Regions from separate parts of the Pseudomonas sp. P5_109 genome, predicted to be linked through region 2. Evidence: predicted binding sites of a transcription regulator. Region 2 holds the regulator's gene; the other holds the start of a gene.

Region 1 (15,112 bases), 1.2 Mb from region 2:
GTTGGTGCCGCTGCAGCGCTTCCTGCAATCGATCCAGTACCGTCGCGATGCCCTGTTGCCAATGGATGCGGCCACCCCCCAGAACCTCGACACCCTGTATTGCCAGTTGCTGCCGTCAGGCCCTGGCCGGGCGCGCCGCATCGAAGCCCGGCCGGTACCGCAGACGCCGGTGAACAAACCGTTCTACGACGTGCAGGCGATCGTCGGCAAAGCCGCACCGGGTCAGGTGCAGGTGACGCTGTACTGCAATCAACGGGAGTTTTCCGAACTGGAGCATGGCGACCAGCTGTTCAGCGTGGTCGCCCGGGAAATCGTTGGGCAGCGTCGCGAGACCGAACGCTACCGCTGCTACATCACCGACCTCGACCTGTCAGGCCTGCTCGGCGAAGGGCAGAGTTCTACCCATCTGTACCTGCGCTACAAGGCTGACCTGGAGCACGCATTGAACGAGGCGCTCAATCAGGTCTGAGGGGATGTCACTCGGGGAAGTCGCCGCCATTGGCCGGCTGCGATTCCACTTCCAGCAGAGTCAGTTTCAGTGTCTTGCCGCCCGGAGCCGGCCAGTCGATGTGCTGGCCAACCTTCAGGCCGAGCAGCGCACTGCCCACCGGGGCCAGGATCGAGACTTTGCCTTCGTCGGCATTCGCATCCTTGGGGTACACCAGGGTCAGGTGGTAGTCCTTGCCACTGCCTTCTTCGCGGCAATGCACACGGGAGTTCATGGTCACGACATCCGCCGGCACTTCATCGTGGCCGACCAGGGTATCGGCGCGATCCAGCTCGGTTTGCAGCGCAATAACGCCCGGCAGCGTGTCGTCCAGGCTGTCGATCAGACGCTCCAGACGCTGGACGTCCAGACGGGTAAGGGTGATGGAAGGTGCGGTCATGATCTGGGCAGACTCCTTTCTTCTGCACGAAAAAAGCAAAACCCCGCCAGAAAAAGGCGGGGTTTTCATAAGCCTCGATGGGTTGAGGCATTTCCGGACACTATCACAGCTCAAAAAATAAACAAGCTGGGCGATACAGCTTCCGCGCGGCCTTTGTGGCGAGGGGGCTTGCCCCCGTTGGGTTGCGCAGCGACCCCAGAATCTTTACGGCTGCTTCGCAGCCGAACGGGGGCAAGCCCCCTCGCCACAAAAGCCTTTATGCCAAGGATTTGCGGTGAGCAGCCTCGGCGCAAATCACCCGCCGACGCTGATCATCGGCCGAGCGCCATTCGCGGATGTCTTCGACATGACGGAAACAGCCCAGGCAGACTTTCTGCTCGTCCAGCCGGCAAACCCCGCTGCAAGGCGATGGCACCGCCGGGCTGACATTGCTGTAGAGCGGCTTGGGCGGACGAATCGGAGCGGGTTGGGTCACGGACTTACAGGCCTTCGAAATCGAATTCGACACCGGCCTGTTGCTGGACGATACGCTCGAGCATTTCACCCAGTTGCTCTTCGCTCTTGTCACACATCCAGCGCTCGCTTTCTTCGTCGTAGTCGAAATGGAAACCGCCGGACACCGCCGCCAGCCACAGCTGGCGCAGCGGCTCCTGGCGACTGAAGATCAACTGGCTGCCGTTCTCGAACTTGACGGTCAGCACACCGGCCGAGCTTTCGAGGTCGATATCCAGGTCGCTGTCGTCAAAGATGTCCTCCAGGGTTTGCTGGGTGACATCGACCAGGTCATGGAAACGCGCTTCGGACAAACTCATTACGGCAACCTCAAAAAGTGTCTGATCAGGCTCAAGCGCCGCAAGATACGACCGAGCCCCGTCGATTGCAAAGAATAACGACCTGTGGGAGCGGGCTTGCTCGCGAATACGGACTGACATTCAACGTTGATGTCGACTGACACGACGCCTTCGCGAGCAAGCCCGCTCCCACAGGGGCCGATGTGCTTGCGGCCAAGGCCCGCCGGACGGGCGGTCCGTTGCATAGGCAAGCTGCCGGGTGGCCGGTATACTCCGGCGCAATTAATGCATTTTCAAGGATTTCGCCATGAAGCGCCTGATCTCTTCCCTTGCTGCGCTACTCGCGGTTGCCTGTCTTGTGTCGGCCTGCGGTCAAAAAGGCCCGCTGTACCTGCCTGACGAGAACCAGGACCCTACCGAACAGGCCAAGTCGTCGCAACAGCAGCCTGCCTCCAAAGCACACAAGCACGACGTCTACCAATAAGGGAACCTCATGGACGCTTTTAACTACCGTGACGGTGAACTGTTCGCGGAAGGTGTTGCCCTGTCTGCCATCGCCGAGCGCTTTGGTACACCGACCTACGTTTACTCGCGCGCGCACATCGAAGCCCAATACCTGGCTTACGCCGATGCGCTGGCCGGCACGCCGCACCTGGTGTGCTTTGCGGTCAAGGCCAACTCCAACCTGGGCGTCCTGAACGTCCTGGCACGCCTTGGCGCCGGTTTCGACATCGTCTCCCGTGGTGAACTGGAACGTGTCCTGGCCGCTGGCGGCAGCGCCGACAAGATCGTGTTCTCCGGCGTCGGCAAGACCCGTGACGACATGCGTCGCGCCCTGGAAGTCGGCGTGCACTGCTTCAACGTCGAATCCACCGACGAGCTGGAACGCCTGCAAGTGGTCGCCGCCGAACTGGGCGTTCGCGCGCCAATTTCGCTGCGCGTCAACCCGGACGTCGATGCCGGCACCCACCCGTACATTTCCACCGGTCTCAAAGAGAACAAGTTCGGCATCGCCATCGCCGACGCCGAAGACGTGTACGTGCGTGCCGCGCAACTGCCGAACCTGGAAGTGGTCGGCGTCGACTGCCACATCGGCTCGCAACTGACCACCCTGCCGCCGTTCATCGACGCTCTCGACCGCCTGCTGGGCCTGGTCGACCGCCTCGGCGATTGCGGCATCTACCTGCGCCACATCGATCTCGGTGGTGGCCTGGGTGTGCGATACAAGGACGAGGAGCCGCCACTGGCAGCCGACTACATCAAGGCCGTGCGCGAGCGTCTCGACGGTCGTGACCTGGCGCTGGTGTTCGAACCGGGCCGCTTCATCGTCGCCAACGCCGGCGTGCTGTTGACCCAGGTCGAGTACCTCAAGCACACCGAGCACAAAGACTTCGCCATCGTCGATGCGGCCATGAACGACCTGATTCGCCCGGCGCTGTACCAGGCCTGGATGGACGTCACCGCCGTGCGCCCGCGCACCTCTGCGGCCCGCGCCTACGATATCGTCGGCCCGATCTGCGAGACCGGCGACTTCCTCGCCAAGGATCGTCAGCTGGCCCTGGAAGAAGGCGACCTGCTGGCCGTGCATTCGGCTGGCGCCTACGGGTTTGTCATGAGTTCCAACTACAACACCCGCGGTCGTACCGCCGAAGTGTTGGTGGACGGTGATCAGGCATTTGAAGTGCGTCGCCGTGAAACGGTAGCCGAGTTGTTTGCTGGCGAAAGCCTGCTGCCGGAGTAAAACCATGCTGCTGCGTTTTACCAAGATGCACGGCCTGGGCAATGACTTCATGGTCCTCGACCTGGTCAGCCAGCACGCGCACATCCTGCCCAAGCATGCCAAGCAATGGGGTGACCGGCACACCGGCATCGGGTTCGACCAGCTGCTAATCGTCGAAGCACCGAGCAACCCGGACGTGGATTTCCGCTATCGGATCTTCAACTCCGACGGTTCCGAAGTGGAACAGTGCGGCAACGGTGCGCGCTGCTTCGCCCGTTTCGTGCTCGACAAGCGCCTGACCGCAAAACGACTGATCCGCGTCGAAACCAAAGGCGGCATCATCGAGCTGGATGTGCGTAACGACGGCCAGATCGGCGTCAACATGGGCGCCCCGCGCCTGGTGCCAGCGGATATCCCGTTCCAGGCGCCGGAGCAGGCCACCAGCTATCAGGTCGACGTCGACGGCACCCCGGTCGATCTGGCCGCCGTGTCCATGGGCAACCCCCATGCCGTGCTGCGGGTCAGCGATATCAACAACGCGCCGGTGCATGAGCTGGGCCCGAAAATCGAACATCACCCGCGCTTCCCGGCACGGGTCAATGTCGGTTTTCTCCAGGTCATCGACCGGAGCCGCGCGCAGTTGCGCGTCTGGGAGCGTGGAGCCGGGGAAACCCAGGCTTGCGGAACCGGCGCCTGTGCCGCCGCAGTGGCCGCGATCAGCCAGGGGTGGATGGATTCGCCGCTATTGATCGACCTGCCTGGCGGGCGCCTGTCCATCGAATGGGCAGGCCCTGGCCAACCGGTGATGATGACCGGCCCGGCAGTGCGTGTATATGAAGGACAAGTGCGTCTTTGAGTGAGCGAAACCCATGACCGACAAGCCTCAGGTACCCGCACGACAAGCTGACGAATCACCGTCCGAAAGCCTGGAGGCGGCGGCTGTTGCCGCGTACCTGGAGGCTCATCCGGACTTCTTCGTCGAGCACGAAGAACTGCTCCCGTCCCTGCGCATTCCCCATCGGCGCGGCGATACCGTGTCGCTGGTGGAGCGTCAGATGACCATCCTGCGCGACCGCAACATCGAGATGCGCCATCGCCTCTCGCAGTTGATGGACGTAGCCCGGGACAACGACCGGTTGTTCGAGAAGACCCGTCGCCTGATCCTGGCGCTGATGGATGCCGCCAGCCTGGAAGACGTGGTGATGAGTGTCGAAGACAGTCTGCGCCAGGAATTCCAGGTGCCCTTCGTCAGCCTTATCCTGCTCGGTGACAACGCCATGCCGGTCGGCCGCTGGGTCACTCACGCCGAGGCACAAGTAGCCATCGGCGGCTTGCTCTCGGAAGACAAAAGCGTCAGCGGCAGCCTGCGCGAGCATGAACTGGACTTCCTGTTCGGCGAAGAACAGCGCAAGCAAATCGGCTCTACCGCGGTCGTTGCCATCAGCCACCAGGGCATCCACGGCATCCTGGCCATCGCCAGCCGCGATCCGCAGCACTACAAAAGCTCGGTGGGCACCTTGTTCCTGAGCTACATCGCCGAAGTCATGGGTCGCGTGCTGCCACGGGTCAACAATTCCCTGCGCTCGGTACGCTGAACATGGAACGGCAACTGGACGCTTACTGCGAACACCTGCGCAGTGAGCGACAGGTGTCGCCGCACACGCTGTCGGCCTACCGCCGCGACCTTGATAAAGTGCTGGGCTGGTGCATCAAACAGAACATCGGCAGCTGGGCGGCGCTGGACATCCAGCGCCTGCGCAGCCTGATTGCCCGCCTGCATGCCCAGGGTCAGTCATCGCGCAGCCTGGCGCGATTGCTGTCGGCCGTTCGCGGGCTCTATCACTACCTGAACCGCGAAGGCCTGTGCGATCACGATCCGGCCAATGGCCTGGCGCCGCCCAAAGGCGAACGCCGCCTGCCGAAAACCCTCGATACCGACCGCGCGCTGCAATTGCTTGAAGGCGGCGTTGAAGATGACTTTCTGGCACGTCGGGACCAGGCGATTCTGGAGTTGTTCTACTCCTCCGGGCTGCGCCTTTCGGAGCTGACAGGCCTCAATCTCGATCAACTCGACCTGGCAGACGGCATGGTCCAGGTGCTCGGCAAAGGCAGCAAGACCCGTCTGCTGCCGGTCGGGAAAAAAGCCCGCGAAGCCCTGGAACAGTGGCTGCCTCTGCGGGCCATGGCCAACCCGGCGGACGATGCGGTGTTTGTCAGCCAACAAGGTCGACGCCTCGGCCCGCGGGCGATCCAGATCCGGGTCAAGGCTGCCGGCGAGCGCGAACTGGGACAGAACCTGCACCCGCACATGCTGCGGCACTCCTTCGCCAGCCATTTGCTGGAGTCCTCCCAGGATCTGCGCGCGGTGCAGGAGCTGCTCGGGCACTCGGACATCAAGACCACACAGATCTACACCCACCTGGACTTCCAGCATCTGGCAACGGTCTACGATAGCGCCCACCCACGGGCCAAACGCATGAAAGGCGACGATTCATGAATATTCAGTTGATCACCTTCGACCTCGACGACACGCTGTGGGACACCGCCCCCGTCATTGTCAGCGCCGAAGCCGTTTTGCGTGAATGGCTGACCAAGCACGCACCCAATCTGGGCGCCGTGCCGGTGGAGCATTTGTGGGCCATACGCGAACGCATCCTGAGCATCGAGCCAAACCTCAAGCATCGCATCAGCGCCCTGCGGCGCCGCGTATTGTTCCAGGCGCTGGAAGAAGCCGGTTACCCCCACAAGGAAGCGTCCGACCTGGCCGATCAGAGCTTCGAAGTGTTTCTGCATGCCCGACATCAGCTGGAAATCTTCCCGGAGGTGCAACCGACCCTGGAAACATTGGCCAACCATTACACCCTCGGCGTAGTCACCAACGGCAACGCCGATGTGCGTCGGTTGGGCCTGGCGGATTACTTCAAGTTTGCGCTGTGCGCCGAAGACATCGGTATCGCCAAACCTGATGCGCGACTGTTTCATGAGGCATTGCAACGGGGTGGTGCAACCGCGGAAACCGCGGTACACATCGGCGATCATCCGGGTGATGACATTGCCGGGGCGCAGCAGGCGGGATTGCGTGCAATCTGGTTCAACCCGGCGGGCAAAACCTGGGAAGCCGAGCGGTTTCCCGATGCGCAGATTCGCAGCCTGACCGAGTTGCCGGCGTTGCTGGCGAGTTGGAACAAGGTCTCGGCCTGATACAAAACCAATGTGGGAGCGGGCTTGCTCGCGAAGGCGGCGTACCCGTCGACATTGATGCTGGCTGACACGACGCCTTCGCGAGCAAGCCCGCTCCCACAGTGGATTGTGCTCATCCGAAATTTTTGTTCCAGGCATGAAAAAGCCCGCAGCGACGGCGGGCTTTTTCAGCAAGCGGGTAGCAGCCTCAGATAGGCCGGCTGCCGTACTTGTTGTCCGGTTTCTTAGGAGGATCGGCGACCACATTGGCCTCCACTTCCTGCACCTTGCCACCTTTGGCCAAAAACTCCTCCATGGCCCGCGCGAGAGCATCGCGTTCCTTGTTCTTGGCTTCGACACTCGGCAGCTCATCGACCGACACCGCTGCCTTGGCCTTGCCTTTGGCGGTCGGAGCCGGCGCATCACCGCCATCGTCTTCAGCGACGTCTTCCGCCGCTGCTTCCAGACCTTCTTCGGTTTCGTCGTCGTCGCCTACTTCGAGGTCGTCGTTTTCCAGATCATCGTCGCTCATGTTCTACCTCATGACTTGCGAAAAGCAGATTAGTTATAGCCCAGCTTTGCCCTCTGTCGAAGGCTGCCGGAAAAAAATCAACAGCCGCTGCTGACCAGCGGTTATGCCTCTTCACCGTGCACGGTGGCGAGGACTTTACGGGCACCGCCATGATCACGGTGCTCGCCCAGGTAAACGCCTTGCCAGGTCCCCAACGCCAACCGGCCTGCCGAAATCGGCAAACTGAGCTGACAGCCAAGCACGCTGGCCTTGAAGTGCGCCGGGAGGTCGTCCAGGCCTTCGTCGTTATGCTCATAGCCGTCTGTTCCTTGTGGGATCAGACGATTGAAAAACCGTTCGAAGTCGCGACGTACCGCCGGATCGGCGTTCTCGTTGATGGTCAACGACGCCGAGGTATGCTGCAGCCACAAATGCAACAGACCGACCCGACACGCCTTGAGTTCAGGCAGGCCGGCGAGTAACTCGTCCGTTACCAGATGAAAGCCCCGGGGCCTCGCCCGCAAGGTAATCAGAGTCTGTTGCCACATACAGTTCTCCGCACGTTCGGGGCGCATTCTAGCGCGCTCTGGGAAAAAACAAAGGCCCTAATATTCCTTGAATCTTGTAAGCCTTCGACCGCACAAAAACACCCGACGCAAACATCGCAAAACCTGTAGGAAAAAACCTTTCAGCTCAGCCTTCGATGACAAATTTCAGACAAAAAAATGCCCGGCAAGCCGGGCAATTTTTTATGCGCGTGCTTACAAGTTGTAGCCGCGTTCGTTGTGAAGCGCCAGATCGATGCCGACCGCCTCTTCTTCTTCGTTGATGCGCAGCCCCATGACCATATCCAGCACCTTGAGGATGATGTACGTGGCGATCGCGGTATAGATCACTGTGAAGCCCACGCCTTTGCACTGAATCCATACTTGTGCGGCGATGTCGGTCACGGTGCCGAAGCCACCCAGGGACGGCGCGGCGAACACACCGGTCAGGATCGCGCCGAGAATACCGCCGATACCGTGTACGCCGAAGGCGTCCAGGGAGTCGTCATAGCCGAGTTTGCGCTTCAGGGTGGTGGCGCAGAAGAAGCACACCACGCCAGCAGCCAGACCGATTACCAACGCGCCCATCGGGCCAACGGTGCCCGCAGCCGGGGTGATTGCCACCAGACCGGCAACCACGCCCGAAGCGATACCCAGTGCGCTAGGTTTGCCATGGGTGAGCCACTCGGCAAACATCCAGCCCAGCGCCGCAGCAGCGGTAGCGATTTGTGTCACCAGCATCGCCATACCGGCGGTGCCGTTGGCCGCAGCGGCGGAACCGGCGTTGAAGCCGAACCAGCCAACCCACAGCATGGCCGCGCCCATCAAGGTGTAGCCAAGGTTGTGCGGCGCCATCGGCGTAGTCGGGAAGCCTTTGCGCTTGCCTAGTACCAGGCAGGCAACCAGACCGGCCACACCGGCGTTGATGTGCACCACGGTGCCGCCAGCGAAGTCCAGAACGCCCCAGTCCCACATCAGGCCGCCGTTACCGGACCAGACCATGTGCGCAATCGGCGCGTAGACCAGGGTGAACCAGATGCCCATGAAGACCAGCATCGCGGAGAACTTCATCCGCTCGGCGAAGGCGCCGACGATCAACGCAGGAGTGATGATGGCGAAGGTCATCTGGAAGGTGACGAACACCGCTTCCGGGAACAGCGCCGCAGGACCGGTCAGGCTGGCTGGCGTGATGCCGGCGAGGAATGCCTTGCCCATGCCGCCGAAGAACGAGTTGAAGTTGACGACGCCCTGCTCCATGCCCGTGGTGTCGAACGCGATGCTGTAGCCATAAATGACCCACAGGACGCTGATCAGACCGGTAATGGCGAAGCACTGCATCATCACGGAAAGAATGTTTTTCGACCGAACCATGCCGCCGTAGAACAGCGCGAGGCCGGGAATGGTCATGAACAGCACCAAGGCTGTCGAGGTCAACATCCAGGCGGTGTCGCCGGAGTTGAGGACTGGGGCCGCCACTTCGTCTGCCGCCAAAGCAAGGCTGGGCATTACGATGGACAACAGGGCTCCTAGCCCTGCGAATTTACGCAGAGTCATATTGTTTTCTCCTGGGGCGTTGGGTTTGTGGCGGCTTAGATAGCGTCGGTATCGGTTTCGCCGGTACGGATGCGAATCGCCTGTTCCAGATTGACCACGAAGATCTTGCCGTCACCGATCTTGCCGGTGTTGGCAGCCTTGGTGATGGCCTCGATTACCCGGTCCAGATCCTTGTCGTCGATGGCGACGTCGATCTTCACCTTGGGCAGGAAATCGACCACGTACTCCGCGCCGCGATACAGCTCGGTGTGACCCTTCTGCCGGCCAAAGCCTTTGACTTCAGTGACGGTAATGCCCTGCACGCCGATCTCGGACAGCGACTCGCGTACGTCGTCCAACTTGAACGGCTTGATGATGGCAGTGACTAGCTTCATGAAAACTCTCTCCCGAATTGGTGGACTTGCCCCAGGAAAACAAACCCGTCTCAAGTCTAAGCGCAGTGCCTGGCTTTGTAACGCATCGTCGGCCTTACCTGCCCGTCCGACGCCAGCTAACCGCTCCTGCGAAACACTCCCCGCGTTTCGCCTGGCGCACTGCATTCGTCACAGCGACTGCATCAGTGCATGGGTCACCAGCATCTAAGCAGAAAGCTTGCCATCTCCACAAAAATGACTGTTTTCAAGCCGTTACCGGTGGATGGTGGATACTTCGCGACAACACCCTGCACGTTACGCACAACAACGGTGCGATACCGTCCGTCCAAATGCGCGAAAACCGTGCACCCCTGGCCCGCGCAAATGACTATAGACACCGCGTGATACACTGCCCGTCATTGTTTCCAGGACATTGCCCATGCTCGCGCCAAAAGACTTCCTCGACGCCCTCACCGGCACCGCCTCCCGCCTCTTCAGCGGCGATACGCCCCTGCCGAAAGCCGAAATCGAAAGCCAGTTCAAAATGTTGCTGCAAAGCGGCTTCAGCAAACTGGATCTGGTGAGCAGGGAAGAATTCGATAGTCAGATGGTTGTACTGGCGCGCACGCGGGCGCGGCTGGAGAGCCTTGAGGCGAAGGTGGCGGAGCTTGAGGCGAAGCTGAATCCGCCGACCGAGTAACTCATCAATCCTGATTCGAAACACAGCCCCCTGTAGGAGCTGCCGAAGGCTGCGATCTTTTGATCCTAAGCCCCGCAAAAATCCCGGCAACGTCCTACAAACATCACACCGCCGTCCGATTGCGTCGCTAAGCCCCGGTTCCTAAGCTCATCTCGGCTGAATATTCAGCACTGGGTTTGGCGACCCGGATAGCATGTGACGCACCGCAACCACGTTCGATACTGGGCATTATTCCCTTCTCGAATTATGGCGGCTGGGCGTGGGAGACCTTCGGGTCTGCCGGTTTTTCGCATGCACCGGTTCGCCAACCCGCGCACAGCTGCCACCCTTTTCGTTTGGCGACGATCAGCGGCAGTTTCCTTCATGCGAATTTGGGTACTGCTCGATGGACGAAAATTATCTAATACCTCACGCCTTCACCCGCCACAAACTCCACCTCCACGCCCTCCTAATACAAAACCAACCCTGGTTCAGCGCCCGTGACCTCGGCCGCCTCCTGCGCCTCTACCTCGACGAACGCGCCGTCCGAAAACTCGATCCCGACCAATACCAAACAGCCAAAACCCTCATCCACGGTCACATCGAAAACATCCTGTTGATCAGCGAATCCGGCGTCTACACATTACTGGTCTACCACTACTGCCCCGAGTACCGAGCTCTGCGTGAATGGCTCACCCACGAAGTCGTCCCCGCCCTGCGAGACGCCCTATACCCCACTACAATCGAACGCCCGCAACTGAGCCTGCTCAACTGGCCGGAAATGTCGTTGAGCCTGCTGCACTGGAACAACCAGTCGTGGATTCGGTTGCAGGATGTGCCGCAGATGCTGCCTGACCAGGAGACTTCAAGGCCTGCTATCAGTGCGCCTTGGTGGAAAAGAGCCGCAAAGATGCTTAACGCATTTTGAATAAAAACCCCACGCGTTGGCGTGGGGGTTCAGCCAGAATTCCGGGGGAGTGTCCAGACAGATAGATAACCTCAGAGCCATATCAGCACTGACACCCTGACGCTGGAGCACGATGTCGTTCACCGTAGGTGTCGACATTCAACGCTTCCAGGCGATTACCCGGTGGAGATCGAAGATCTACTTGGGGCGAGACTGCTCGCGATAAAGCCGAAACGACCTTCAGATTGACCTGTAGGAATTGCCGCAGGCTACGGCATTCAAGCCCGCAAGAATCCCGGCAACTTCCTACGAAGATCTCATTCCCCGTCCGATTGCGCCGCAAAGCTCCGGTTCCTAAGCTCACTCCCAGTTAATTAGTCAGCAACGGGTTTGGCGACTCGAGCAGCACCCGACGCACCGTGACCACGTTCGAACCAGTGATTTATTCCTTTCTCGAATGATGGCCGTGCATGGAAAACCTTCGGGCCTGCCGGCATTTCCGCAGGCTCCGGTTCACCAATCCGCTTGAAAAATTTAAGTCCATGTTACATAGCTTAGATAATAGCTTGTAATGAGCACAACTTTTTAAATGGAATACTGTTACCAACACCACAAGGAGCAACACCCATGAAAATATCCAAGTCTTTAATTGTCGCTTTCGCATTTACTGCATTTCACATAAGTTCAGCGGTTGCTGGGCCGCCTGTTACAGTCATATTCAAGAACCTTGGAACACAGACTGCTACGTATACTCCCATAACGAACAACGAAGCTATAACGAAAGCAAACGCATCACCTACTCCACAAGCGTCCGTGACTGCAAAAAGCTCGGATACGTACGACATACAAAGCCAGATATCACCTAATTACAACCATGCTAATTTACGATATCAAATCGGCAACAAGGAATGTGTTTATTTAGCGACATTTGTGACCACCCTTGGCTTTGGCGCAAGCAAAATTCCAAAATGGAATAATACGGCCACGCCTAGTGGTGGGGCGACCTGCACCATAAAAGTAACTAAAACAAATCCGTCCACCTATGCTTGGTCAGTAGTAATTACAATGAAGTAAAGTATGTAGCGGGCCTTAAGCGGCTTGTAAAATCTTGCTAAAGCATCAACAGTCATTAGGCAACCTATCATGTTTTAGTCATCGAACAGGGAGTGGCAACAAAATGGTTAATTCACTAAACAATTTTTCAACTAGCAGCAGCCAAGCACCAGCTGAAACAAAAAAATTGACAGAGACTCCCGGCAAAAACCAAGGCGTGAGCCAAAATACACTCCAAGGCCCAATTGGCAACGCACTAGATAGTAGTACCGTTTCCACGCTAGCTAGCCAATTGAGCGAAGCCTCAGTACGTGCACAGGCCCGGGATGCACGCCTAACTAGAACGGAACTGAGTGGGATGGCTAAAAACACATTCAACGAGTTGGACAGCGGTCATTATACTGGCAACAAATTAAAACACGACTCTGAAGTTCCCGACACAGACAATGCCGAATTATTAGCGCGCGCCAAAAATGCGACAAAGTATACAAACGGGCTCGGAAAGAACCCGTTTTCGGGGATGCCCAGGGATCAGCTTGCTTTAATTACTTACGATGACAGCGGCACCTTTACCGTCAATGAAAGGCGGGCAGCATTGGAAGAATCAGCCAAGCAAGAATTTGCATGGCGACAGAAAGTGGTGGCCGAAGCAGAATATGAATATAACAGCACCGGAAAACTCACCAAATTCTTCCAAAGCGTCCTTGATCATTACAAGGAACTTCCCTTAGTTGAGCGAGCACAGTATCCCGATAACTATGAAACAAAACTGCAGGGGTGGATTGATTTGGACTTCAACTATTTCACGCATACTGCAGAAGGCAAAAACAAGTTGGATATCGAAAGCTTCTTAAGTAATGTGCTGACGGGCAGTAGTTTGTTTGACAACACGACATCTTCCAAATAAATCGCTCCAACCATTCGATAATTTTTGAATCCACTCGTGCATTGCAATAGCTGTGGCGAGGGAGCTTGCTCCCTCATCACAGAGGAAAATACTTTGCCCTTCGCACTCTCGCAACATCCTGCGAACATTCCTACCCACTCTGCACCGACATTACTTCGTTACCCGACTACCCTTCACTCAACCGCAGGAAGCGGTCTAACGTCAGCTCAAGGAACGACCATGTCCCTCTCCATCGTCCACAGCCGCGCCCAGGTCGGCGTGGAGGCGCCAGCCGTTACCGTTGAAGTCCATCTGGCCAATGGTTTGCCTTCGCTGACCATGGTCGGCCTGCCCGAGGCGGCGGTGAAGGAAAGCAAGGATCGGGTGCGCAGCGCGATCATCAATTCGGGACTGCAATTTCCAGCGCGACGGATCACGTTGAATCTGGCGCCCGCGGATTTGCCCAAGGATGGCGGGCGGTTCGATCTGGCGATTGCCCTGGGAATTCTCTCGGCCAGCGTGCAGGTGCCGACGCTGACACTGGATGACGTGGAGTGCTTGGGGGAACTGGCGCTGTCAGGTGCGGTGCGGGCAGTTCGCGGGGTGTTGCCGGCGGCGCTGGCGGCACGCAAGGCCGGGCGCTGGCTGATGGTACCGCAGGCGAATGCCGAAGAGGCCTGTCTGGCGTCAGGGTTGAAGGTCATCGCGGTTGACCATCTATTGCAGGCTGTGGCGCATTTCAACGGACACACACCCATCGAGCCTTACGTTTCCAACGGTTTGCTCTACGCCAACAAACCCTACCCCGACTTGAATGAAGTTCAGGGGCAAATGGCGGCCAAACGCGCGCTGCTGATTGCGGCAGCGGGTGCACATAACCTGCTGTTCAGCGGGCCACCGGGTACAGGCAAGACGCTATTGGCGAGCCGATTGCCAGGGCTGTTGCCACCCCTGGCCGAGAGTGAAGCACTGGAGGTCGCGGCGATTCAGTCAGTCGCCAGTTGTGTGCCGTTGAGCCACTGGCCACAGCGCCCCTTCCGACAACCACACCATTCCGCCTCAGGACCGGCACTGGTGGGCGGTGGCTCGAAACCACAACCGGGCGAAATCACCCTCGCTCACCATGGCGTGCTGTTCCTCGATGAACTCCCGGAATTTGATCGCAAGGTATTGGAGGTGTTGAGAGAGCCACTGGAATCCGGCCACATCGTGATTTCCCGCGCCAAGGACCGCGTACGCTTCCCGGCGCGCTTTCAACTGGTCGCCGCGATGAATCCATGCCCCTGTGGATATCTTGGCGAACCGAGTGGCCGTTGCTCCTGTACGCCGGACATGGTTCAGCGCTATCGCAACAAACTGTCGGGGCCACTGCTGGATCGTATTGATCTGCACCTGACGGTTGCTCGCGAAGCCACGGCATTGAATCCTGCGTTAAAAGCCGGCGACGACACTGCCACCGCCGCCAAGTTGGTTGCCGATGCACGAGAACGGCAACAAAAGCGCCAAGGCTGTGCCAATGCCTTTCTCGACTTGCCGGGCCTGCGCAGACACTGCAAATTATCCACAACAGACGAAACCTGGCTGGAGACGGCGTGTGAACGACTGACCTTGTCACTGCGAGCGGCCCATCGACTGCTCAAAGTAGCGCGCACTCTTGCGGACCTTGAACAAGTCGATGAGATCAGACGCGAGCACTTGGCCGAAGCGCTGCAATATCGGCCAACAAGCCAGTAGCTCAAATTTGTAAGTGTTTTTTCGACCAATAAGCGGTTTTTCGAAAAGAAGGCGAAAATCACCCCTTGCTGAGATCAACCAACGGCGTCTGCCGCACCTCAGTCTCCCGCCCACCTTGAATCTCGCTCACCTGCTTCAGCGCCTTATCCACAGCGGTCTTATCCGCCAGCAAGGCGTAGCTGATGCGGAACTGCTTCTGCTCCTTCGGCCCAATCATTGGCACCAGGTTCAGTGGCCGCTGATACCGGCGGTTGTAGGAAAAACTCGTGCCTGGCTCAAGCCCCGTGACATAGCCCTGCCCTTGGGTATCGG
Region 2 (15,112 bases):
GAGCAGCAAGACCTACGTCGAGCTGCTGAATTTCATCAGTGAACACGGCGAATATCCGCGCACCCATCGACTGTTGCACATCGATGTCGCTTCGCCTGCGCCTCATCATCATGGAGTCCATTGAACATGGCTTTTACCTTGCCTGCCTTGCCGTACGCCTACGACGCCCTGGAACCGCACATCGATGCGCAGACCATGGAAATCCACTACACCAAGCACCACCAGACCTACATCAACAACCTCAACGCGGCCGTCGAGGGCACCGAGTATGCCGAGTGGCCGGTGGAGAAACTGGTGTCCGCCGTTCAGCAACTGCCGGAAAAGCTGCGCGCGGCGGTGATCAACCAAGGGGGCGGCCACGCCAACCATTCGTTGTTCTGGGAAGTCATGGCGCCCGGCGGCGGTGGCAAACCCGAAGGGGCGCTGGCCAAGGCTATCGATGAGCAATTGGGTGGTCTCGACAGCTTCAAGGAAGCGTTCACCAAGGCTGCACTGACCCGCTTTGGCAGTGGCTGGGCCTGGCTGAGCGTGACCCCGCAAAAGACCCTGCTGGTGGAAAGCAGCGGAAACCAGGACAGCCCGTTAATGAACGGCAATACACCGATTCTGGGCCTCGACGTCTGGGAGCACGCCTATTACCTGCGCTATCAGAACCGTCGTCCGGAATACATCAGCGCGTTCTACAACGTGATCAATTGGCCGGAAGTCGCTGCGCGCTATCAGGCCACACTGGTTTAAGTCATCTGTAAAAACAATCCAAGGCTGGGCTATGGGCACTGAAACACTGGCGATCGGAAGTGGGCGGATGTTTCGTTACGCGTTTGGATCGCTGTTACTGCTGGCGGGAATGAGCCTATTGGTTGCCCATGGTCTGGCATGGCTCGACCTTGAGCCGAAGTTGCTGCGTGCATTGCAGGGCGGTGCGATCTGCGCCCTGGGTACCGCGCTCGGTGCGGTACCGGTATTGGTGATTCGGCGCATGCCGCAGATGCTCAGCGACACTTTGCTGGGTTTTGGCGCTGGCGTGATGCTTGCGGCAACGGCATTTTCGTTGATCGTTCCGGGCATTGCTGCCGCCGAAGGGCTTGGCTTGTCACCCTGGGCGTCCAGCGGGCTGATCAGCTTCGGCATCATGCTCGGCGCGTTCGGGTTGTTCCTTGTGGACCGGAAGGTCTCCGGTGCCAGCCCGGAAATGCTGGTCGGTACCCTGGAGCGGCCGGTCATTCCTCCGCGCATCTGGCTGTTTGTGTTTGCGATCATTGCCCACAACATCCCCGAAGGCATGGCGGTCGGCGTTTCCGCCGGTGGCGGCATGGCTGATGCCGACAGCCTGGCGATGGGTATTGCCCTGCAGGATGTGCCGGAAGGATTGGTGATCGCGTTGGTGCTGGCTGGGGCAGGGATGTCCCGGGTCAAGGCGTTCCTGATCGGTGCCGCATCAGGGTTGGTCGAACCGGTGTTCGCGCTATTGTGCGCCTGGCTGGTGAGTCTGGCAGAGTTGCTGCTGCCTTTGGGCCTGGCGCTGGCGGCGGGGGCGATGTTGCTGGTGGTGACTCACGAAGTGATTCCCGAGTCGCGTCGCAATGGTCACGACAAGCTTGCCAGCCTTGGGTTGCTGATGGGGTTTTGTTTGATGATGGTGATGGATACGGCGCTGGCGTGATTTGTGGTGTTGCTTTGTGGGGAGGGGCTCTTGTGGCGAGGGGGCTTGTCGGAACGCCGCATCGCCCCGTTCGGCTGCGCAGCAGTCGTAAAAATCAGCAAACGCGGTGTATCTGGTGCATTGCGATGACCCGGTTTGGGGCCGCTTCGCGACCCAACGGGGGCAAGCCCCCTCGCCACAAAAGCTCCCTCGGCGGGATTACTCGCCTTCGTCAAAGAAGTTGTTGATCAACGCCACCAGCGCATTCAGCGCTTCCTGTTCCTGCTCGCCTTCTGTGCTCAAGTGGATCGTGGTGCCTTTGCCGGCGGCCAGCATCATCATCGCCATGATGCTTTTGCCATCGACCATCGATTCCGGCGTGCGACCGGCGCGGATCTGGCATGGGAACTGACCCGCTACCCCAACGAATTTTGCAGAAGCGCGGGCATGCAGGCCCAGCTTGTTGATGATTTCGATTTCCAGAGCAGGCATCGCGGTGTGAATCCTTTAGCTGAGGTCGCGGTGGCGAACCTGGACGTTCTTCAGTGATTTTTGCAGCACCTGTCCCAGACGCTCGGTCAGATAGACGGAGCGGTGATGTCCGCCAGTGCAGCCAATGGCAATGGTGACGTAGGCGCGGTTGCTGGCGGCAAAACGAGGCAGCCACTTTAGCAGGTATGTGGAAATGTCCTGGAACATCTCTTCGACATCCGGCTGTGCCGCCAGATACTCGGCAACCGGTAGATCGAGCCCGGACTGCTCGCGCAATTCCGGCTTCCAGTAAGGGTTGGGCAGGCAGCGCACATCGAACACCAGGTCGGCGTCCACCGGCATCCCACGCTTGAACCCGAAGGACTCCACCAGGAACGCAGTGCCGGGTTCTGGCTGATTCAACAGGCGCAGCTTGATGGCGTCGCGCAGTTGGTACAGGTTCAGGCTGGTGGTGTTGATCTTGAGATCGGCGAGGTCGGCAATCGGCCCGAGCAGGGCGCTCTCGACGCTGATGGCTTCGGCCAGCGAGCGGTTGGCGTTGGTCAGGGGGTGACGTCGGCGGGTTTCCGAGAAGCGCTTGAGCAGGGTTTCTTCGTCGGCGTCCAGATACAGGACATCGCACTGGATGTGGCGGCTGCGGACTTCCTCGAGCAGGTCGGGGAAGCGTGACAGGTGGCTGGGCAGGTTGCGGGCGTCAATGGAAACGGCGACCAACGGCTGCAATAGCTCGGTATGAATCAACGCTCGTTCGGCCAGTTCCGGGAGCAGGCCGGCAGGCAGATTGTCGATGCAGTAGTAGCCGTTGTCCTCAAGAACGTTGAGGGCGGTACTTTTACCTGAGCCGGAACGGCCACTGACGATGATCAAGCGCATGATTACTGACCGTTTTGCTCGTCCAGGACAACCTGATACAGGGCTTCGTTGCTTGTAGCACTACGCAGTTTTTCGCGAACTTCCTTGCGGTCGAGCATGCTGGCGATCTGTCGCAGCAGCTCAAGGTGCGCATCGGTGGCGGCTTCCGGGACCAGCAGTACGAACAGCAGGTCAACCGGTGCGCCGTCGATGGCGTCGAAATCGATAGGGGCGTCCAGGTGCATCAGTGCACTGATGGGCGAAACACAACCCTTGAGACGGCAATGTGGAATAGCGATGCCGTTGCCAAAACCGGTGGAACCGAGTTTTTCACGGGCAATCAGAGCCTCGAAGACATCTTGCATCTCCAGAGCCGGCACTTCGCGGGCGATCAGATTGGCAATTTGTTCGAGGGCTTTCTTTTTACTGCCACCCGGCACGTTCACCAGGGAACGGCCGGGGGTCAGGATACTTTCAAGTCGGATCATGGGTTGGGAGTGTTAACGACCGGTTGCGCCCTGAAGGAGGCTCTGGGTCTTTTCCTTATGCTTTTTGAGTTGTTTATCCAGCTTGTCGGTGAGTGCGTCGATCGCCGCGTACATATCAGTATGTTCCGCGTTTGCGACCACTTCATTCCCGGGAATATGCAGCGTGGCTTCGATTTTCTGCTTCAGCTTTTCGACGGTCATCGTGACCTGTACGTTAGTGATCTTGTCGAAATGTCGCTCCAATCGTTCGAGTTTTTCGCCGATGTAGGTGCGAAGAGGTTCGGTCACTTCCAGTTGGTGTCCACTGATGTTGACTTGCATACAGCTTCTCCTTCGTTGCCAGTGCATAAAGCGGTAGATCAGATGATCTACCACTGGAACGCTGTGGCGTGGCCCTACATCAACCGCTTACGTTCGCTCGAAGGCGCGATCCCCAAAGATTCGCGGTACTTGGCGACGGTGCGGCGAGCCACCTGAATGCCTTGTGCCTCCAGTAAACCAGCGATCTTGCTGTCACTCAACGGCTTTTTCTGATTTTCCGCGGCAACCAGTTTTTTGATGATCGCGCGGATCGCCGTGGACGAGCATTCGCCGCCTTCGGAGGTGCTGACATGGCTGGAGAAAAAGTATTTCAGTTCATATATTCCCCGGGGGGTGTGCATGAACTTCTGGGTGGTCACCCGTGAAATCGTCGACTCATGCATGCCGACCGCTTCGGCGATGTCATGCAGGACCAGCGGCTTCATGGCTTCGTCGCCATATTCGAGGAATCCGCGCTGATGCTCGACGATCTGGGTGGCAACCTTCATCAGGGTTTCATTGCGGCTTTGCAGGCTCTTGATGAACCAGCGGGCCTCCTGCAACTGATTGCGCATGAAGGTGTTGTCGGCGCTGGTGTCGGCGCGGCGCACGAAACCGGCATACTGGGCGTTGACCCGCAGCCGTGGCACCGACTCCTGATTCAGCTCCACCAGCCAGCGCTCGTTGTCCTTGCGCACGATAACGTCAGGAACGACGTACTCGGCTTCGGTGGACTCGATCTGCGAGCCCGGGCGCGGGTTGAGGCTCTGGACCAGCTCGATGACCTGGCGCAGCTCGTCTTCCTTGAGCTTCATGCGGCGCATCAACTGGCTGTAGTCGCGGCTGCCAAGCAGGTCGATGTAATCGGTGACCAGGCGCTTGGCCTCGGCCAGCCAAGGGGTCTTGGCGGGTAGCTGGCGCAATTGCAGCAGCAGGCATTCGCCCAGGTTGCGGGCGCCGATGCCGGCGGGCTCGAATTGCTGGATGCGGTGCAGGACGGCTTCGATTTCGTCCAGTTCGATGTCCAGTTCCGGGTCGAAGGCTTCGAGGATTTCCTCGAGGGTTTCGTCCAGGTAGCCCTGATTGTTGATGCAGTCGATCAGGGTCACGGCGATCAGGCGATCGGTGTCGGACATCGGTGCCAGGTTCAGTTGCCACAGCAAGTGGCTTTGCAGGCTTTCACCGGCAGAGGTGCGGGTGGTGAAGTCCCACTCGTCATCGTCATTGCTGGGCAGGCTGCTGGCGCTGGTCTGGTAAACGTCTTCCCACGCGGTGTCGACGGGGAGTTCGTTGGGGATGCGCTCGTTCCAGTCACCCTCATCGAGGCTGTCAACCGTCGGGGCGGTTTCCTGGTAGGAGGGTTCCTGGATGTCGGTGTTGGGTTTTTGTTCGGCGTTGTCGGCCATGGGGTCGGAATTGTCGAAGTCGTCGCCTTCTTCCTGGCGTTCGAGCATCGGATTGGACTCCAGGGCCTCCTGGATTTCCTGTTGCAGGTCCAGGGTCGACAATTGGAGCAGGCGGATGGCCTGTTGCAGCTGCGGTGTCATCGTCAGCTGCTGGCCCATTCTCAAGACTAGCGATGGTTTCATGGCAGGGGCTTAACACCTTATTCGCCGGCGCACATGCGCCATCCACTACAGGGCGCCGGGGCGCCAAACTTAAGCAAATTATATGCCCGAAACTGAAGGGTTTGCCTAGACCGCTGTAACAATAAAAAACTATTAAATTGTGTTGCCGCGCTGCCCTTTTTGAGGGCTGAACACGCTTGTTCGCATGAAACGCTGGCGTATCGCGGATCACGTGCCCAGGCGACTGCCTGGGCACGACTCAGCGTTTACAGGCGGAACTCATGGCCCAGGTACACTTCCTTGACCAGTTGGTTGGCCAGGATGGTCTCGGCATCGCCTTCGGCGATCAGTTGACCGTCATTGACGATATAGGCGGTTTCACAGATATCCAGGGTTTCACGAACGTTGTGGTCCGTGATCAGCACGCCAATGCCTTTGGCCTTGAGGTGGTGAATGATCTGCTTGATGTCTCCGACCGAAATCGGGTCCACGCCGGCGAAGGGTTCGTCGAGGAGGATGAATTTCGGGTTGGTGGCCAGGGCGCGGGCGATTTCCACGCGACGGCGCTCACCACCGGACAGGCTCATGCCGAGGTTGTCGCGGATGTGGCTGATGTGGAATTCCTGCAGCAGGCTTTCCAGCTCTTTGCGCCGACCGGCCTTGTCGAGTTCCTTGCGGGTCTCGAGGATGGCCATGATGTTGTCGGCCACCGACAGTTTGCGGAAGATCGATGCTTCTTGCGGCAGGTAGCCAATGCCGGCTTTTGCACGGCCGTGCATCGGCTGGTGGCTGACGTCCAGGTCATCGATCAGGACGCGGCCCTGATCGGCCTGCACCAGGCCGACGATCATGTAGAAGCAGGTGGTCTTGCCGGCGCCGTTAGGGCCAAGCAGGCCGACGATCTGACCGCTGTCGATGGACAGGCTGACATCACGCACGACCTGGCGGCTCTTGTAGCTCTTGGCCAGATGCTGAGCTTTCAGAGTTGCCATTACTGGGCCTTTTTCTCGTCGGTTTTCTTCTTCGGCTGGATCACCATGTCGATGCGCGGACGCGACTCGGTCACCTTGCTGCCGGTGGCACGCCCGGCGCTGGCCAGCTTCTTGACTGTGTCGTAGACGATTTTCTCGCCCTGGGTGACGTTGTTGTCCTTGTCGACAACTTTTGCCTTGTCAATCAGCACGACCCGGTTTTGTGCCGCGTGATACTGGATGGTCACGCCCCAGCCCTGGACGGGTTTGGGATCGCCAGCGGTTTGCAGTTGCTCGAAGTACGCCAGGTTGCCTACCGAGGTCACTACATCGATGTCACCGGTCGGCGTGCGGGTGATGGTGACGGTGTTGCCGGTCACCTTCATTGAGCCTTGGGTGATGATCACGTCACCCTTATAGGTTGCAATACCTTGCTTGTCGTCCAGTTGGGCATCGTCGGCCTGAATGCGGATAGGCTGCTGTTGATCTTCCGGCAGAGCCCAGGCGCTCACGCTTCCCAGTGCTGCGCCCAGACTGAGCAAAATCGGGAGGGTTTTAACGAGCCTCATACTGTCCTCTTACGTTCGATAGCAGGTGTATCCTGCTTTCTTTCAAATACGCTTTCATTCCCTTGCCAGTCGATACACCGCCAGCGCCGTCGATTCTAACGTCTTGCTCTGTCTGCGCATATTGCTGCTGCGGGAACACGGTCATGCGGGTGCTGGTGATCAGGGTCTTGCGGTTTTTCTCGTCGAAGCGCGTGATGCGTACGTCATCGATCAGTTCGACCTGGGTGCCGTCGGGGTTGACCTCACCGCGCAAGCTCTGGACGTGCCACGGGAATTCAGTGCCGCGGAACACGTTCAGGTCAGGGTTGGTCAGCAGTGTCACCTCGGTCGCTTTCAGATGCTCGACCTTGTCGGACACCAGGTCATATTGCAGCTTGCCGTCCGGCAGGTACTGCACGCTGTGGGCGTTGATGGCGTAATAGTCGATCATGCTTTCATCGACCGGCGTTAACGGCTTGTCGAGAAAACGTTCCGGGCTGATGTTCCAGTAGCCAGCCGCGGCAAATATAGCCGCGATGCAAGTGAACATCAGGGTGTTGCGAAATTTTTTGCTCAGCATAGTGGGCTCACAGGTACGCCGCATTGGCCGCGTCGAGGCGGTCCTGGGCGCGCAGGATCAATTCGCAGAATTCGCGAGCGGCACCTTCGCCGCCACGGGCGAGGGTGATGCCGTGAGCGTGTTCACGCACGAAACTGGCGGCATTGGCCACCGCCATGCCCAGGCCGACGCGGCGAATCACCGGCAGGTCCGGAAGGTCGTCGCCGAGGTAGGCCACCTGTTCGTAGCTCAGGTTGAGTTGCGCCAACAGCTCGTCGAGCACCACCAGTTTGTCTTCGCGCCCCTGATACAGATGCGGGATGCCGAGGTTTTTGGCGCGCCGCTCGACCACCGGGGTCTTGCGGCCACTGATGATGGCGGTCTGCACGCCGGCGGCCATCAGCATCTTGATGCCCTGGCCATCGAGGGTGTTGAACGTCTTGAATTCGCTGCCGTCTTCGAGGAAGTACAGGCGGCCATCGGTCAACACGCCATCGACATCGAACACCGCCAGCTTGATCTGTTTGCCGCGTTGCAGCAGGTCCGCACTCATTACATTACTCCTGCACGCAGCAAGTCGTGCATGTTCAGGGCGCCGACCGGGCGGTCTTCGCTGTCGACCACGACCAATGCGCTGATTTTATGGTCTTCCATGATTTTCAGCGCTTCGGCGGCGAGCATCTCGGCGCGTGCGGTCTTGCCATGGGCCGTCATGACCTGGTCGATGATGGCGCTGTGGATATCGATGCTGCGGTCCAGTGTGCGGCGCAAATCACCGTCAGTGAAGATTCCGGCCAGTTTGCCGTCGGCTTCCAGAATGACGGTCATGCCCAGGCCCTTGCGGGTCATTTCCATCAGGGCATCCTTGAGCAGGGTGCCGCGCTGGACCTGCGGCAGTTCCTGGCCTGCGTGCATGACATTTTCCACTTTCAGTAGCAGGCGTCGACCCAGGGCGCCGCCTGGATGGGAAAAGGCGAAGTCTTCGGCGGTAAAGCCACGGGCTTCCAGCAGCGCGACTGCCAGGGCGTCGCCCATGACCAGTGCGGCGGTGGTCGACGAGGTCGGTGCCAGGTTCAGCGGGCAGGCTTCGTGCTCGACGTGAACATTGAGGTTGACCTCGGCGGCCTTGGCCAGCGGCGAGCCAGGGTTGCCGGTCATGCTGATCAGCTGAATGCCCAGGCGCTTGATCAGTGGCAGCAGGGTCACGATTTCATTGGTGGAACCGGAGTTCGAGAGCGCCAGAATGATGTCGTCGCGGGTAATCATGCCCATGTCACCGTGGCTGGCTTCAGCCGGGTGCACAAAAAAGGCCGTGGTGCCGGTGCTGGCCAGGGTGGCGGCAATCTTGTTGCCGATGTGCCCCGACTTGCCCATGCCGACCACGACCACGCGGCCTTTGCTGGCCAGAATCATCTCGCAAGCGCGTACGAAATCTGCGTCGATTTGGGGTAGCAGGCCTTGTACGGCTTCTACCTCGAGGCGGATGGTGCGTTGTGCAGATTGAATCAGGTCGCTGGATTGGCTCATGTCAGAAATCGTATAGCCTGATGAAAAGGCGGCGATTATAGCGGTTATGATCGAATCCCTCACGCAAGTTCGTCGCGCATTGTCACTCCTTGTTACCCGAAACCTTCTAAATGGGGCTTTTAACCGGTTATGCAGTTGCACATGACTCGGCTTTGGCCTTGGGCGCGCAGCCTTTGCAGTGATATAGTTCGCCGCCAGTTCGGCCTGCCCGGGAGGTATGTGCTTTCGTCAGAAAGCCAGGCGTCCGAGTGAGAGGCTGCATCGCAAGGAGTTTAGATGAGTGCCGATAACGCCTACGCGGTCGAGCTGAAGGGACTGTCCTTCAAGCGCGGTGCGCGCAGCATTTTCAATAATGTCGATATCCGTATCCCGCGTGGCAAGGTCACCGGCATCATGGGGCCTTCCGGGTGCGGCAAGACCACGCTTTTGCGTTTGATGGGCGCCCAATTGCGCCCCACCAAGGGCGAAGTCTGGGTCAACGGCCAGAACCTGCCAAAGCTGTCGCGCAGTGACCTGTTCGATGCGCGCAAGCATATGGGCGTGCTGTTTCAGAGCGGCGCACTGTTTACCGACCTCGATGTCTTCGAGAACGTCGCTTTTCCGCTGCGGGTTCACACGCAACTGCCGGAAGAAATGATCCGCGACATCGTCCTGCTCAAGCTGCAGGCCGTGGGTTTGCGCGGTGCCATCGATCTGATGCCCGACGAGCTTTCCGGCGGCATGAAGCGCCGAGTTGCGCTGGCCCGGGCGATTGCTCTCGATCCACAGATCCTCATGTACGACGAGCCCTTTGTCGGCCAGGACCCCATCGCCATGGGCGTCCTGGTGCGCCTGATTCGTTTGCTCAACGATGCGCTGGGCATCACCAGCATCGTGGTGTCCCACGATCTGGCCGAGACCGCGAGCATTGCCGATTACATTTATGTGGTGGGCGATGGCCAGGTGTTGGGGCAGGGGACCCCGGACGAGCTGATGAACTCGGATGAACCGCGCATTCGGCAGTTCATGACGGGTGAACCCGATGGCCCGGTTCCGTACCACTTTCCAGCGACGGATTACCGCGCAGATCTTCTGGGGAAGCGCTGATGCGCAGAATTTCATTGATAGAACGCGTGCGCCGCTTCGGCCAGGCCGGCATCGATGTGCTGGCGGTGTTCGGGCGTTCGGCCCTGTTCCTGTTCCATGCCTTGCTCGGTCGGGGCGGTATCGGTGGCGGCTTCGGGCTGCTGGTCAAGCAGTTGCATTCGGTGGGCGTGATGTCCCTGGTGATCATCGTGGTCTCCGGGGTGTTCATCGGCATGGTGCTGGCGCTGCAGGGCTTCAACATTCTTTCCAGCTATGGTTCGGAGCAGGCTGTCGGGCAGATGGTTGCGCTGACACTGCTGCGTGAGCTGGGGCCGGTGGTGACCGCCTTGCTGTTCGCCGGGCGCGCAGGTTCGGCGTTGACCGCCGAAATCGGCAACATGAAGTCCACCGAGCAGTTGTCCAGCCTGGAGATGATCGGGGTCGACCCGCTCAAGTACATCATCGCGCCACGCTTGTGGGCCGGTTTCATTTCCTTGCCGGTGCTGGCGATGATTTTCAGCGTGGTGGGTATCTGGGGCGGCTCGTGGGTAGCTGTCGACTGGCTGGGGGTCTATGAAGGTTCCTACTGGTCGAACATGCAGAACAGCGTGACGTTCTCCGAGGATGTGCTCAACGGGATCATCAAAAGTATCGTATTTGCCTTTGTCGTGACCTGGATCGCCGTATTCCAGGGCTATGACTGCGAACCCACTTCCGAGGGGATCAGTCGTGCCACCACCAAGACCGTTGTATATGCCTCGTTGGCAGTACTCGGCCTGGACTTTATTCTGACCGCCTTGATGTTTGGAGATTTCTGATGCAAAACCGCACCCTGGAAATCGGTGTCGGCCTTTTCTTGCTGGCTGGCATCCTGGCTTTGCTCTTGTTGGCGTTGCGGGTCAGTGGCCTGTCCCCGAGCCCGAGCACCGACACCTATAAACTTTACGCCTACTTTGACAATATCGCCGGTTTGACTGTCAGAGCAAAGGTGACCATGGCCGGTGTGACCATCGGCAAGGTCACGGCTATCGATCTGGATCGCGACAGTTTTACCGGTCGGGTGACCATGCAGCTGGAAAAACGCATCGATAATCTGCCGGCGGACTCAACTGCATCTATCCTGACCGCTGGCCTGTTGGGCGAGAAGTACATCGGTATCAGTGTGGGCGGGGAAGACGCCCTGCTCAAGGATGGTGGAACCATCCATGACACGCAGTCATCGCTGGTGCTCGAGGACCTGATCGGTAAATTCCTGCTCAATACCGTTAGCAAAGACGCCAAATGAGGAGCGTATAAATGATCTCTACCTTGCGACGTGGCCTGTTGGTACTGCTCGCGGCACTGCCGCTGGTGTCCCATGCCGTAGCGGCGCCCTCGGCGCACGATCTGGTGCAGGACACAACCAATCGTATGCTCGCGGACCTGGCTGCAAACAAAGAGAAGTACAAGCAGGACCCGCAGGACTTCTATACGGCACTGAACACCATCGTCGGTCCTGTCGTGGACGCCGAAGGTATTTCCAAGAGCATCATGACCGTCAAGTACTCGCGCAAAGCCACGCCTGCGCAAATGAAGACCTTTGAGGAAAACTTCAAGAAGGGTCTGTTCCAGTTCTATGGCAATGCCTTGCTGGAGTACAACAACCAGGGCATCACGGTTGAGCCGGCCAAAGACGAGTCGGGCGACCGTACCAGCGTTGGCATGGTCGTCAAGGGTAGCAGCGGCGCGATCTATCCAGTGTCGTACACGCTTGAAAAGATCAATGGCGAGTGGAAGCTGCGTAACGTCATCATCAATGGCATCAACATTGGCAAGCTGTTCCGCGATCAGTTCGCTGACGCCATGCAGCGCAATGGCAACGACCTGGACAAGACCATCAATGGTTGGGCCGGGGAAGTCGCCAAGGCCAAGGAAGCCACTGACCAGAAACCAGGGCAGTCAGCCCAATGAGTGAGTCGGCAGTCCGGATGGACGAAGCGGGCGAGCTGCGACTCAGCGGCGTGCTGGATTACCGTACCGGCCCTGGCCTGCGCGAGCAGGGCAAGGCGCTGATCAAGGCCAGCAAGGCCGCGGCGCTGGTGGTCGATTGCTCGGCGGTGACCAAGTCCAGCAGTGTCGGTTTGTCGTTACTGCTGTGTTTCATCCGCGATGCTCAGGCGGCCGGCAAGGCGCTGAGTATCCGTGGAATGCCGGAAGACATGCGTGAAATCGCTCAGGTCAGCGAGATGACCGAGCTGTTGGCGCATCCCTAACCCGCATCTATAAAGAAGCCCCCCGTCTGAGTCCTGCTTGGCGGGGTTCGCAGGCGCGGGGCTTTTTTGTATGATGTCCGACCCGCGCGCACAGGGCGCCGATTGAGGTTGAGCATGCAGGCCGTAGAAGTGAAGAGCTTCCTAGAAGGAAAGCTGCCCGGAACGTTGGTAGAAGTCGAGGGCGAAGGCTGCAATTTCCAGCTGAACGTGATTAGCGATGAACTGGCGGCGTTGAGCCCGGTGAAGCGTCAGCAGCAGATCTATGCCCATTTGAACCCATGGATCACCGATGGCAGCATCCATGCGGTCACTATGAAATTTTTCAGCAGCGCGGCCTGGGCCGAGCGCACCTGAGCCCAAGGGCGTCGAGATTCTTATGGATAAATTGATTATTACTGGCGGTGCTCGTCTTGACGGCGAAATCCGCATCTCCGGGGCAAAGAACTCTGCCCTGCCGATCCTGGCGGCCACGCTGCTGTGCGATGGTCCCGTGACCGTTGCCAACCTGCCGCACCTGCACGACATCACCACCATGATCGAACTGTTCGGTCGTATGGGTATCGAGCCGGTGATCGACGAGAAACTGGCCGTCGAAATCGATCCGCGCACCATCAAGACCCTGATCGCTCCGTACGAACTGGTTAAAACCATGCGTGCATCGATCCTGGTACTGGGCCCGATGGTTGCCCGTTTCGGTGAAGCCGAAGTCGCACTGCCTGGCGGTTGCGCCATCGGCTCGCGTCCGGTTGACCTGCACATCCGCGGCCTGGAAGCCATGGGCGCGGTCATCGACGTCGAAGGCGGCTACATCAAGGCCAAGGCGCCTGAAGGCGGCCTGCGCGGTGCGCACTTCTTCTTCGATACCGTCAGCGTGACCGGTACCGAAAACATCATGATGGCCGCAGCATTGGCCAAGGGCCGCAGCGTCCTGGCCAACGCCGCTCGCGAACCTGAAGTCGTCGATCTGGCGAACTTCCTGAACGCCATGGGCGCCAAGGTCTCCGGTGCCGGTACCGATACCATCACCATCGATGGCGTCGAGCGTCTGCACACCACCACTTACAAAGTGATGCCCGACCGCATTGAAACCGGCACCTACCTGGTGGCGGCGGCGGTGACCGGTGGCCGTGTGAAGGTCAAGGACACCGATCCGACCATCCTCGAAGCCGTCCTGGAAAAGCTCCGCGAGTCCGGTGCCGAAATCACCACCGGCGAAGACTGGATCGAGCTCAACATGCATGGCAAGCGGCCGAAAGCCGTTAACGTGCGGACCGCTCCGTACCCGGCGTTCCCGACCGACATGCAAGCGCAGTTCATCTCCCTCAACGCCATTGCCGAAGGCACGGGCGCTGTGATCGAGACGATCTTCGAAAACCGCTTCATGCACGTCTACGAGCTGCACCGCATGGGCGCCAAGATCCAGGTCGAAGGCAACACCGCGATCGTCACCGGTACCGAAAAGCTCAAGGGCGCGCCAGTGATGGCAACCGACCTGCGTGCTTCGGCCAGCCTGGTGATCTCGGCCCTGATCGCCGAAGGCGACACGCTGATCGATCGCATCTACCACATAGATCGTGGCTACGAGTGCATCGAAGAAAAACTGCAGATGCTGGGCGCCAAGATCCGTCGCGTTCCGGGCTAGTACCGCTGCATGGGCACAGGGAAGTGCCCGTTGAATTGTTGTAAGTCGAGCCGGTTTTCGGCTCGACGCGTGTCTGGCGCCGATTGCGACCGGGCATAAGATTCCTGATTAAGGGCTGACGTTTCCCATGCTGACTATCGCACTGTCCAAGGGCCGCATCCTTGACGACACCTTGCCGCTTCTGGCTGAAGCGGGCATCGTGCCGACCGAGAATCCGGACAAGAGCCGCAAGCTGATCATTCCCACGACTCAGGACGATGTCCGTCTGCTGATCGTGCGTGCCACCGATGTACCGACCTATGTCGAACATGGTGCTGCCGACCTCGGCGTCGCCGGCAAGGATGTGCTGATGGAATACGGCGGCCAGGGCCTGTACGAGCCGCTGGACCTGCAAATTGCCCAGTGCAAGCTGATGACCGCCGGTAAAGTCGGCGCCGTCGAGCCCAAGGGCCGTCTGCGCATCGCTACCAAGTTCGTCAATGTTGCCAAGCGCTACTACGCCGAGCAGGGCCGTCAGGTTGACATCATCAAGCTCTACGGTTCGATGGAGCTGGCGCCGCTGATCGGCCTGGCGGACAAGATCATCGACGTGGTCGACACCGGTAACACGCTGCGGGCCAACGGCCTGGAGCCACAGGATTTCATCGCGGCCATCAGCTCCCGTCTGATCGTCAACAAGGCTTCGATGAAAATGCAGCACGCCCGTATCCAGGCGTTGATCGACACCCTGCGCAAGGCAGTGGAGTCTCGACACCGCGGCTGATTCACCTGCGCGACGCTAAGTCGCGCCCGTCTATCCGCCTCATAGCCAGAATTCTCAGGTGCCCAAGCGGATGGAGTGCTAGCTTCGGGCGCCTGAGTTTTTGCCATTCCTATGAGGCTCTCGCTATGACCGCACCGACTGCAATTCGCCGACTCAACGCTGCTGACCCGGATTTCGCGCATCATCTGGATCATCTGTTGAGCTGGGAAAGTGTGTCTGACGACTCGGTCAATCAGCGGGTGCTGGACATCATCAAGGCCGTGCGTGAGCGTGGCGACGCGGCACTGGTGGACTTCACCCGCCAGTTCGATGGGCTGGACGTGAAGTCCATGGCCGACCTGATCCTGCCGCGCGAGCGTCTGGAACTGGCGCTCACCCGCATCTCCGTGCCTCAGCGCGAAGCCCTGGAGGTTGCCGCCGCTCGTGTGCGCAGCTACCACGAA

The links. The regulator sigma-54, encoded in region 2, starts transcription at its own class of promoters, with help from an activator protein. The targets are predictions, from matches to a motif close to ANTGGCATNNANNTTGCTNT.
Region 1: glnK (P-II family nitrogen regulator) is a predicted target of sigma-54. The motif match lies at 9,768-9,787, and genes of this name have one in related genera.

What each region holds. Positions count from the first base shown of each region.
Region 1 covers NZ_CP125380.1:6,766,183-6,781,294, forward strand. Annotated here, with positions in the region: gene QMK54_RS30240 (class I adenylate cyclase) at 1-469, shown strand, start outside; gene rnk (nucleoside diphosphate kinase regulator) at 477-887, opposite strand; gene QMK54_RS30250 (DUF1289 domain-containing protein) at 1,144-1,362, opposite strand; gene cyaY (iron donor protein CyaY) at 1,367-1,699, opposite strand; gene lptM (LPS translocon maturation chaperone LptM) at 1,986-2,162, shown strand; gene lysA (diaminopimelate decarboxylase) at 2,172-3,419, shown strand; gene dapF (diaminopimelate epimerase) at 3,424-4,254, shown strand; gene QMK54_RS30275 (DUF484 family protein) at 4,268-4,993, shown strand; gene xerC (tyrosine recombinase XerC) at 4,996-5,895, shown strand; gene QMK54_RS30285 (HAD family hydrolase) at 5,892-6,599, shown strand; gene sutA (transcriptional regulator SutA) at 6,787-7,110, opposite strand; gene QMK54_RS30295 (secondary thiamine-phosphate synthase enzyme YjbQ) at 7,212-7,637, opposite strand; gene QMK54_RS30300 (ammonium transporter) at 7,851-9,188, opposite strand; gene glnK (P-II family nitrogen regulator) at 9,224-9,562, opposite strand; gene QMK54_RS30310 (accessory factor UbiK family protein) at 9,981-10,241, shown strand; gene QMK54_RS30315 (Bro-N domain-containing protein) at 10,627-11,148, shown strand; partial or broken gene QMK54_RS30320 (addiction module antidote protein, HigA family) at 11,176-11,286, opposite strand; gene QMK54_RS30325 (hypothetical protein) at 11,755-12,201, shown strand; gene QMK54_RS30330 (hypothetical protein) at 12,305-13,087, shown strand; gene QMK54_RS30335 (YifB family Mg chelatase-like AAA ATPase) at 13,307-14,800, shown strand; gene QMK54_RS30340 (aldose 1-epimerase family protein) at 14,859-15,112, opposite strand, start outside.
Region 2 covers NZ_CP125380.1:986,231-1,001,342, forward strand. Annotated here, with positions in the region: gene QMK54_RS04195 (hypothetical protein) at 1-124, shown strand, start outside; gene QMK54_RS04200 (superoxide dismutase) at 127-738, shown strand; gene QMK54_RS04205 (ZIP family metal transporter) at 770-1,663, shown strand; gene QMK54_RS04210 (HPr family phosphocarrier protein) at 1,862-2,134, opposite strand; gene rapZ (RNase adapter RapZ) at 2,150-3,007, opposite strand; gene ptsN (PTS IIA-like nitrogen regulatory protein PtsN) at 3,010-3,474, opposite strand; gene hpf (ribosome hibernation-promoting factor, HPF/YfiA family) at 3,487-3,795, opposite strand; gene QMK54_RS04230 (RNA polymerase factor sigma-54) at 3,870-5,363, opposite strand; gene lptB (LPS export ABC transporter ATP-binding protein) at 5,609-6,334, opposite strand; gene lptA (lipopolysaccharide transport periplasmic protein LptA) at 6,334-6,882, opposite strand; gene lptC (LPS export ABC transporter periplasmic protein LptC) at 6,869-7,441, opposite strand; gene QMK54_RS04250 (KdsC family phosphatase) at 7,449-7,973, opposite strand; gene QMK54_RS04255 (KpsF/GutQ family sugar-phosphate isomerase) at 7,973-8,947, opposite strand; gene QMK54_RS04260 (ATP-binding cassette domain-containing protein) at 9,224-10,033, shown strand; gene mlaE (lipid asymmetry maintenance ABC transporter permease subunit MlaE) at 10,033-10,830, shown strand; gene mlaD (outer membrane lipid asymmetry maintenance protein MlaD) at 10,830-11,297, shown strand; gene QMK54_RS04275 (phospholipid-binding protein MlaC) at 11,309-11,962, shown strand; gene QMK54_RS04280 (lipid asymmetry maintenance protein MlaB) at 11,959-12,264, shown strand; gene QMK54_RS04285 (BolA family protein) at 12,379-12,618, shown strand; gene murA (UDP-N-acetylglucosamine 1-carboxyvinyltransferase) at 12,641-13,906, shown strand; gene hisG (ATP phosphoribosyltransferase) at 14,034-14,669, shown strand; gene hisD (histidinol dehydrogenase) at 14,795-15,112, shown strand, end outside.